DNA from 3 places in the Paenarthrobacter sp. FR1 genome. Region 3 is predicted to be linked to each of the others. Evidence: predicted binding sites of a transcription regulator. Region 3 holds the regulator's gene; each other region holds the start of a gene.
What was found. The regulator LexA, encoded in region 3, represses DNA repair genes until DNA is damaged. The targets are predictions, from matches to a motif close to TCGAACANNTGTTCGA.
Positions count from the first base shown of each region.

Region 1: a site for LexA is predicted at 1,780-1,795, ahead of ACR30Z_RS06790 (LexA family protein). Genes of this name have one in related genera too.
Region 2: a site for LexA is predicted at 1,990-2,005, ahead of ACR30Z_RS12630 (shikimate dehydrogenase). Genes of this name have one in related genera too.

Region 1 is NZ_JBPFSF010000002.1:456,497-459,770, forward strand. It holds gene ACR30Z_RS06775 (GMC oxidoreductase) at 1-251, opposite strand, end outside; gene ACR30Z_RS06780 (hypothetical protein) at 396-833, opposite strand; gene ACR30Z_RS06785 (dihydrofolate reductase family protein) at 1,008-1,604, shown strand; gene ACR30Z_RS06790 (LexA family protein) at 1,809-2,240, shown strand; gene ACR30Z_RS06795 (LacI family DNA-binding transcriptional regulator) at 2,237-3,247, opposite strand.
Region 2 is NZ_JBPFSF010000005.1:336,497-339,770, reverse strand. It holds gene ACR30Z_RS12635 (bifunctional sugar phosphate isomerase/epimerase/4-hydroxyphenylpyruvate dioxygenase family protein) at 1-978, opposite strand, end outside; gene ACR30Z_RS12630 (shikimate dehydrogenase) at 978-1,892, opposite strand; gene ACR30Z_RS12625 (IclR family transcriptional regulator) at 2,098-2,868, opposite strand; gene ACR30Z_RS12620 (MFS transporter) at 3,072-3,274, shown strand, end outside.
Region 3 is NZ_JBPFSF010000013.1:46,550-49,823, forward strand. It holds gene ACR30Z_RS20195 (histidinol-phosphate transaminase) at 1-685, opposite strand, end outside; gene ACR30Z_RS20200 (LysM peptidoglycan-binding domain-containing protein) at 764-1,123, opposite strand; gene lexA (transcriptional repressor LexA) at 1,469-2,212, shown strand; gene ACR30Z_RS20210 (ATP-dependent DNA helicase) at 2,209-3,274, opposite strand, start outside.

The DNA of each region.
Region 1 (3,274 bases), on a different contig from region 3:
GGGTCCCAAAAGTTTCTGCCCATCTCCGACGGGGTACGCGCGAAACTGCCGGGCGGGTACGGCTTGCCGCGCTCCATCAGGACCACGGACTGGCCGGCCTCTGCCAGGCGAAGGGCCGCTACCGAACCGCCGAAGCCGGAACCCACCACCACAGCATCAACCTTTTCGATGCCGGTCGAGCTGCGGCGCGGCGGATCAGAAGCGGGTTCAAAACCTGCATCCCCACTGTTCCCGGTCCCCAGACGACCCATGGCCGTTCCTCTCAGAGGAGAGCTGACAACATAGCTGCTGCAGAGGGTACCGGGCTTGGCCGGGCGATGCCTCCGCGGACTATGGGCCTTATGTTCCCACCGGGCAGGGGATCTGTAAATGAGGTGGAGTAAGCACCCGCAGTCTCAGGGCGCGCTGATCCGGGTGTACACCATGTCAAAGTCGTGTTCCAAGGGGCCGCCAGGGTAGGTTCCCCGTTCCAGCCGGGCGTTGATGGTGTTGCCGTCGGCGCTGAAACGGCCAACGAAGCGCTGGGGCCAGTCCGGTCCGTCCCGGAACAGGGTCCACTCGTTGTCCTTGAGCGTCATGTCGTAGATCCGTGCGACGCCGCGGGAATCGAAATAATGCTGCTGGAAAGCACCGTCCGAGCCGGTGGCGCCGATGATGCTCACCGCGTTGGGGTACTCCGGCCGTTGGACAGTGGAACGCTGGATGAGGAAGCCTCCGTTTTCCAGCCATTCGAAGGTGGTCCGGCCGGGGGCTTCCAATCCCGGGATGGACGTTTCCCACTCGCCGATGAGGATGTTCAGTTGCTCCAACGTGGGTTTTGGATCCCGTGCCATGGCCGCCCTCTCTTCGCGGATGTGAACAGGTTCAGCGTAGGACCCGTCCTATCCCGCGCATAGGGCCGAAGCGTTGCGGATGTGGTGCTCGACCCCGGCGATAACCTTCAGCGATTGAACCTTCCCAGGCAGTGGTTCCTATGCGGCCAGGGACGACGGTGGCAGGATGGGCGCATGAGCCAAGTCACCTGCGATCTGACGGTTTCCCTGGACGGGTTCGTTGCCGGTCCCAACCAGTCCCTCGAGCAGCCGCTGGGCGAGCGCGGCGAAAGCTTGCACCGTTGGCAGTTCGAGGAGCGGGAAACCAACGCCGCAGAGATCGAAGGGATCCTCGCCGCAGGTGCGTTCATCATGGGCCGGAACATGTTCGCGGGCCCCGGCCCCGGCCCCTGGGGTGCCGATTGGCATGGATGGTGGGGAGAAGAACCGCCGTATCACGCACCGGTTTACGTCCTCACTCATCACGAACGTGAGCCGCTGGAGATGCAGGGCGGCACAACTTTCCATTTCGTCACGGACGGAGTCGAAGCTGCACTGGACCGCGCACGGGATTCCGCCGGCGGCAAAGATGTTGCCATCGCAGGTGGAGCGCAGACGGCGCGCCAATTTCTCGCGGCGGGGCTGATCGACGAGCTGCGGCTTCACATCTCACCCATGATTCTCGGTGGCGGTGAGCGGCTGCTGGACGGCGTGGGGGACCTGACGCTTGAGCCTGTGGAAGTGAGCGGCACTGGGCTGGTCACCCACGTGCGGTACCGCGTCCTTCGCTGAGCGGAGCCGCGCAGCAGAGCCACTCCATAGCCTTCCGGTCACGGGGTGCTGCGGCGTTTGATAGCACAGGTGCTGGCCATCGCAGGCCTCGCTGTTCGGAAAGGCATGAACACCTCTTCGCAACCCAGGTACACGCCGCGGCAACAATGTCCGTCATTCGCTGTACACTCAAGTATCGAACATATATTCGAATAAAGGTGTGTTGTGGGCGTGATAGTCGGCCCCCGCGTGATAGATGCGGGCTTTTCCTTGATGTCGGTACTGCTGGCTCCCATTCCGGTGTCGGCGGGGTACCCGTCGCCCGCCCAGGATTATTTTGACGGCAGGATCGACCTCAATGAGCACTTGATCAAGGATGTGACCAGCACTTTCGTGGTGAGGGTGACGGGGCAATCGATGGAAGGCGCGGGTATCAGTGACGGCGACGAGTTGATCGTCAACCGGGCGCTGGAGCCCAAGGATGGATCCGTCGTCGTGGCCGTCCTTGATGGCGAGCTGACCATCAAAAGGCTCCGCGTCACACCCTCAGGGGTCATCCTTCAGGCGGAGAATCCAAAGTATCCGGACATTCGGGTGCCAGCCTTGTCCGAGCTGACCATCTGGGGCGTTGCCACCACGTGCCTCCATCACATCTAGGGTGCCGGCGGCGCTGTCGAGTCGCGGACTACCAATTCCGGTGTGAGCCTTTTGTCTGCGACAGGTGCTTCGGGATCATTGAGCCGCTCCAACGCTATTGTTCCCGCTGCTTGGCCCAGGGCGATGGCATGGAGGTCCACGGACGTGAGGTCGATGCCGTGCAGTTTTGCGGTCCTGGAATTGTCATAGCCCACCAGGGACAGGTCGCGCGGGATGGCCAGGCCGAGGCCGTAGGCGGCCTCCCGGGCGCCCAGTGCCAGTTGGTCGTTGTGCGTGAAAATTGCCGTTGGTCGCTCGGCCTGCGTCAGGAGAAGGGTCGCGGCCCGCTGCCCCGCCTCCTGCGTGAAGTCGTCGGCAGCCAGCGTTAGGGGCTTCAGTCCGGCGTCGCGCATGGTCTTTTCATAACTCTGCCGGCGGGCTATGTGTCCGTCGTAAATCGGCCCGGCAAGGTGCGCCACCCGCCGGTGCCCCAGGCTGAGCAGGTGCTCGGTGGCGGCTCTCGCCCCGGCGACATCGTCCGAGTAGACGCTGTCCACGCCCGCCACCGGCCGGGTGACACTCACCAGCGGCACGATCTGTGCCAGCTCAAGCACGCGCTCGTCCGGGTCCAGGAGGGTCGCGGCGATGATGATGCCCACTCGAGCCTCGATCAGGGACTCCAGCGCGCCTCCATCGACGCCGTCCACCGACCGGGAAACGCTGAGGATCAGGCGGTTGCCATCCTGGGGCAGTGCCATGCGGACGCCGCTGAGAATGTCGGCGTAGACCTCGTTACGGATGTCCATCAAGTACAGCCCGACGGCGGAGCGGTGCTTGCGTGCCAGGTCGGCGGCTACTGCGTTCGGCCGGTATCCCAGACGCCTGGCGGCCTCGAAAATTGCTTCCTTGGTTTCGCCGCTGACCCCGGGTGCTCCGCGGAAGGCGAAAGACACGAGGGTTCTGGAGACGCCCACCTCGCGGGCGACATCACTTTGTGTGGCGGGGCGGAGTCGGCGGTCGGGGGCCATGCCCTCCATCCTCCCATGGCGGAGACG
Region 2 (3,274 bases), on a different contig from region 3:
TTGGCCCAGGAGCTTCTCCAGCTGCGCGGTGTCGTCGGCCTTGACCTCGGCGAAGTTGAAGCCGGCGGGTTCGTTCACCTTGGGCAGCGTGGCCAGTTCCATGGGATAACGACGGCGGGACGCGCTGCCGTTGCCGGCTGCGGTTTCGCTGGAGGTACTTGCGAGCCACTTGGCGCTCTGCTCCTCCAGCCAGATCAGGGAACGCATGGCATCCACGGCCGTGCGCTCAACGTCCGACTGGCGGAACACGTCGTTGAACACTTCCAGGGACACCGGGCCCGTGTATCCGGCGCGGACCACGTGGCCCATGAACTTGGCGAGCTCGAACTGCCCTTCGCCGGGGAACACTCGGTAATGGCGGCTCCAGGACAGCACGTCCATGGAGAGCTTGGGGGCGTCGGCCACCTGGACGAAGAAGATCTTCTCCGCGTTGATCTGCTCGATCGGCGCAGTGTCCCAGTCGCGGGAGAGGATGTGGAACGAGTCCAGGCAGGTGCCAAGGTTGGGATGGTCCACCATCTCCACCGAGCGGTACGCATGCTCATAGTCGTTGACGTATTTGCCCCAGGCCAAGGCTTCATAGGCAACCTTGACGCCGTGATCCCCGGCCAGCTCGGCGAGTTCGGCCAGCTGGGAGGCGCGGAGTTCGTCGTCGTCGATGGTTGCCGTGGCCACGTTGGAGCAGACCAGGATGGTGTCCATGCCCAAGCGGGACATGAGCTTGAACTTGGCCTCCGCCCGGCGAAGGTTGGCTTTGAGCAGGTCCGGGGTGACGCCGTCGAAATCCCGGAACGGCTGGTACAGATCGAGGCCCAAGCCGAGGTCGGCGGCCATCGTCCGGACTTCCTCCGGGCTGTGCGGGGACGTGACGAGGTCCTGCTCGAAGATCTCGATGCCGTCGAAGCCCGCAATGGCGCAGGCCTGCATCTTCTCCTTCAGGGTGCCGGACAGGCAGACCGTGGCGATTCCGGTGCGCATCAGTGGCCTGCCTTCGTCAGCTCAGGGGCCAGGGCGGCGGCGGCGTCTTCTACCGCGATCAGCTCCAGGAAATGTGCCCGCATGCGGTCGCGGTCGGCTTCGCGACCAGTGATGAGCTGGAAGGCGTCGGCCGCCTGACCGACTGCCATGCGGCCGCCGTCGAGGACTTTGCAGCCCTTGGCCCGTGCTTCGCGGACCAGCTGTGTATCGATGGGGCGGTAGACGATGTCCGCTACCCAGTGGCGTGGTTCCAGGAGTTCGATGTCCAGGGGCAGGCCCGGGTGTGCGGCCATGCCGATCGGCGTGCAGTGCACCAAGCCGTCCGCGAGGGGCATGATCTCGCTCAGCTCTGCGGTTGTGCGGGGCGTGACGACGGCTGTGGGGAAGAGTTCGCCCAGCTCAGCGGCACGTTCCGCCGCGCGGGCCGGATCCATGTCCACCAGGTCCAACGTGCTGACGCCGGCTTTGAGGAGCGCATAGGCCACGGCGGAACCGGCGCCGCCCGCACCAAGCTGCACCACGCGGTCCAGCTTCGCGTTCGGAAGTCCGGTGCTGAGGGCGGCACCAAAACCGGAGAAGTCTGTGTTGTGCCCAATAAAGCGACCGTCTTGGATGAGGACCGTATTGACGGCACCCAGGCGACGGGCGTCGTCGGAAATTTCATCGAGGTGCTCCAGCACCAGCTGCTTGCACGGGTGCGTGATGTTCAGTCCGTTGAAGCCCAGGCGCTGGGCTGCGGTGAGGAGGTCCCCGACGGCGGCGGCCGGCAATGCGAGTTCCAGCAGGTCGATGGGGCGGTACAGCAAGCGAAGGCCCTGCACATCGGCTTCGCGTTCGTGCATGGGCGGCGTGAGCGACGGCATGACGCCTTCGCCTATGAGGCCCACCAGAACGGACTCGGCTCGGTTGCTCATCCTAAAGCTCCTTTGACTTCAGCACCGCCGGGCGTTTGGCGCTTTCTGGGGCGCCGCTTCCCGGGGTGTTATTTAGGTTACTACAAGTGTTCATATTCCGCACGCTTGTTCTTATCGCGAACATCTTGGGGGCGCGCACTCAACTAGCTGACATTTGTGGTTGTTCTGAGCGCTGATAACAACCACAAATGCCAGTCAGTTGGGATCAGCGCTGGGGCAGGCGGGCCGCGAGTTCAGCCGCGGCTTCCTGCAGGGTGGGCACATGAGCGATGAGTTCCTCCATGGTGAGGCGGAAGACCGGCACCGCAGTGGCCAGTGACGCGAAAGCATGGCCCTGGGAGTTGAGGACCGGCACGGCCACGGCGCGCATGCCGATCTCGTTTTCTTCATCCATCACGGCGTAGCCCTGGCGACGAACCTGCTCGATCTCCTCGCGGAACTTGTCGCGGTCAGTGATGGAGTGCTCGGTCAGGGGATCCAGGGGGAGCTCCTCCAGGAGACGCTTCCGCTCGATCTCGTCCTCGAAAGCGACGATCGCCTTGCCCACGGAGGTTGTGTGCAGCGCACCCAGATGGCCGGGGTCGCTGGTGACGCGGAAGGTCTTGGGGCCGTCCACCTTGTTGACCGTGAGGTGATGGTTGCCGTCGCGGACAGACAGGATGGTGGCCTCGTTAGTGCGCTCGGTGACCCGCTGGAGGACAGGCAGTGCTGTCGCTGCAAAGCCGTGGTGATTCGAAACCCGTTGGCCGAGTTGGAACACCCGCAAGCCCAAGTGGTAACGGCGCCCATCCGGCTCGTAGTCGACGAAGCCATCACGCGTGAGCGAACCCAGCAGGCGATAGGTGGTGCTGAACGGCAGGCTGGCACTCCTGGCCAGATCCGCCGCGCTTGCACCACGCGGTTCATTGCCCAGAAGTACCAGCAGGCTCAGGGCTTTGCCGACCATGTCGGTCTTTGTGTCCTCTTTCACACTCATAACTCGATGCTCTCACATAGTGAGAGCTATTTCTAGATGGTGGTGACATCTCTTGACAAGTGACCCCACTCACAGCCACTATTGCTGTATTGCACAAGTAGCTCTCACCATGTGGTTACTTTCGGGATGATCCGGCCGCACCTCGCTCTGGTCTTCCCTAAGAAGCTAGATCCGCGACATCGTCGTCACAGAAGGAACCTCCCATGAGCCAAACAATGCCGTCAGCGACGCCAGGCACTGAAACAACCACCGGAACCCCCAAGAAAGCCGCGCTTGCCAGCTTCCTGGGCAGCGCCGTCGAGTACTACGACTTCTTTATCTTCGGCTCGGCTGCCGCCCTGATTTTCCCCCACGTGTTCTTCCCGGACGCAGACGCCAACGCGGCCATCATGTCCTTCGCGACCTT
Region 3 (3,274 bases):
TCATGGTGCGTGAGACGATCAGCCGCTCGCGGCCAGGCAGCAGGGTCAGGGCACTCGGCGTATTGTCGTGCGCGAACTCGTGATAGGCCTCGTCCACAATCACCATTGCCTGGCTCGCTTCGCCGGCCTCGTAGACGGCCTCCACCACGTCCAAGCCCAGCCCTGTCCCCGTGGGATTGTTGGGCGAGCACAGGAAAACGATGTTGGCACCGGTTTCCCGGACTTGGGCAGCGGCCGACTCCGCGTCCAACCCATAGTCGTCGGCACGGACGCCACGGACATACTCGGTGTCCGTGCCGCTGGCGAGCAACGGGTACATGGAATACGTAGGCGGGAAGCCAAGGGCTTTGCGCCCCGGACCACCAAATGCTTGGAGGATCTGCTGCAGGACCTCGTTTGATCCGTTGGCGGCCCAGATATTGTCCGGGGAGAGTCCGTGACCAAGGTACTCGGCCAGCGACTGGCGAAGTTCCGTGAACTCGCGGTCCGGGTAGCGGTTCAGTCCCGTGGCCGCAGCAGCGACGGCTTCAGTGATGGCGGCCTGGACATCCGCAGGGACACCATGGGTGTTCTCGTTGACGTTGAGCAAAATAGGGACATCAAGCTGCGGTGCGCCGTAGGGGCTCAGTCCACGCAGGTTGGTCCGGAGGGGAAGTCGGTCAAGTCGCTCAAGCTGGTCACTCACCACGTCAGTTTAAGGTGCCGCCGGGACTGCCGACTAACTGTGACGCCGGAGCATCCGTTTCCCTGCTGGTGGAGCGACTCAGTTGGCTGGGACAAACAGCTGCTGGCCGGGCTGGATACGTCCGCCGCGGAGGTCGTTCAACTGGATGATTTCCGCGATGACATCGCGCGGATCGCGCTCCGGAGCGGCTGCACCGGCGATACCCCACAGGGATTGGCCAGGTTGCACAGTGACGGTAACCGCCACCGGCGGATGCAGCTGAGCCTGCGAGTCCGAGGCCTTGGCGGGCGAAGTGATGAATCCGGCGAGGCTTAGCAGCGCAGCCACCAGCAGCATCGCGGGAATGCCGAAGAAGACCATCCGACCCCGACGGGTGAGCCGCAGGCGCGAGGGAGCCTGAGTGGTGCGGAAATCAGCGAACGTAGTGATTGCGGACATGAGCTGAGCCCTTCTGAGCTATTGCCTCACGCCGGAGTGCCCGGCGTTCGACTGCCAATTCTTTGTGTCCCCCTCCACCGACCCCGATGTTCGAACACTTTCTTCGAACATCCCGCATCAGCATCAGGTTTATAGAACACATATTCGAACCTTGCTATGACATTTTTAGCACTTATCAACGAACGGTGTCGAGACTCGCTAGAACAAATGTTTGATAAACGCCTGTGGCTGCCCTACGTTTGAGTGAAGAAACAGCACTGTTTCAGTGGAACAGGAGGGTCTGACATTTTTCAGGCCCTGCATCCCGGAGACTCTTCGGGGCGGAATGGAAAGGCATTGGCGAACATGGCAGCGAAAGCCACAGGCGGCGGGGCACCCCTGCGGAGCCAACAGCCTCAGAAGAGTCCCAAGAGCCTGACTGTCCGGCAGAAGAAAATCCTGGAGACCATCCAGCGGTCAGTGAACGACAACGGCTATCCCCCCAGCATGCGCGAAATCGGCGACACCGTGGGCCTCGCCAGTTTGTCGAGCGTCACCCACCAGCTCTCCCAATTGGAAAAACTGGGCTACCTCCGCCGCGATCCCAAGCGTCCCCGGGCCATGGAAGTCCTCATGCCGTTGACCCTCGACGGCGGGCCCATCCCTGGAGTTGAAGCGCCTACGACGCTTCGCAGCGCAGGAGGCCTCGCCGTGACGGAGCTGGCCAGCGCCAGCGATACCGCCATGGTTCCCCTGGTAGGCCGCATCGCAGCGGGCGGTCCAATCCTGGCGGACCAGACAGTGGAAGACGTACTCCCGCTGCCTCGGCAGCTCGTGGGACATGGCGAACTGTTCATGCTCAAGGTTGCCGGCGACTCCATGATTGATGCCGCCATTTGCGACGGGGACTGGGTGGTTGTCCGGCGGCAAAACGACGCCATCAACGGCGACATCGTGGCGGCACTCCTGGACGACGAGGCCACCGTAAAGACCTTCCGCCAGCGGGACGGGCACACGTGGCTGCTCCCGCAAAACACCCAATACGAACCCATCCTTGGCGATCAAGCCACCATCATGGGCAAGGTCGTCTCGGTCCTGCGTTCCCTCTAGGGGGCTTTGGCCGACCCCAGACGCTCCAGGACCCCACGCACCACCGCTCGGTCGGTCGTGGCCCAGAACGGTGGCAGCGCGGCCCGCAGGAAACCGCCATAGCGTTCTGTCGAGAGCCGTGAGTCGAGCACAGCCACGACACCTTTGTCACCGGTGGAACGGATGAGGCGTCCAGCGCCCTGCGCCAGCCGGATCGCGGCATGTGTTGCCGAAACCGCCATGAAACCGTTCCCGCCTGACTGTGCGACGGCCCGTGAGCGGGCAGTCATCAGGGGGTCATCCGGACGAGGAAAAGGAATGCGGTCGATCACCACGAGCCGGCAGGAACCACCCGGCACGTCGACGCCCTGCCACAGGGACATGGTTCCGAAGAGGCAGGTATCCGGCTCGTCCGCGAATTGCTTCACCAAGGCCGCCATGGTGGATTCGCCTTGGCAGAGGATGTCCACGTCCAGGCGCAGCCGCATGGCATCCGCAGCTTCCTCGGCAGCCCGCCGAGAGGAGAAGAGACACAGTGCTCCGCCGCCGGACGCGCGGATGAGGTCTTCCAACTCATCGAGCGCTTCGGGTGAAGTACCCCGGCCAGGTTTAGGCAGATGCTTCGCTACGTACAACACGCCCTGCTTGGGATAGTCGAACGGCGATCCAACATCGATGCCGGTCCAGCTTGGTGCCCCGTCGCCGATCAGGCCGAGGCCGCCGGCGGCCGGTTCGAAGGCCGAGCCGATGGCCAGCGTAGCTGAGGTAAGCACCACGGTGTGGCCGGCAAAGAGACCCTCCCGGAGCCGTCCCGCGACGCTGAGCGGAGCGATGTTGATGAGGGCAGGTGCGGTCTCGTCAGGTTGCGAATAACCCTGTTGGGGGTCGAAGGTGCTGTTCCGCGAGAACCACACTACTTCCCGGTTCTCCTTGGCCGCGAGCATACGCTCGCACAGTTCAAGAATGAGCATGAGCCGTGAACGCGCAAGCTGCCTGCCGCCGTCCACCGCGTTTGAAGAGTCCGTCTTCGAATCGGACAGCGCCGCGCGCGTGGCGTCCCGCAGCTGGTCCAGGCAATCGAGC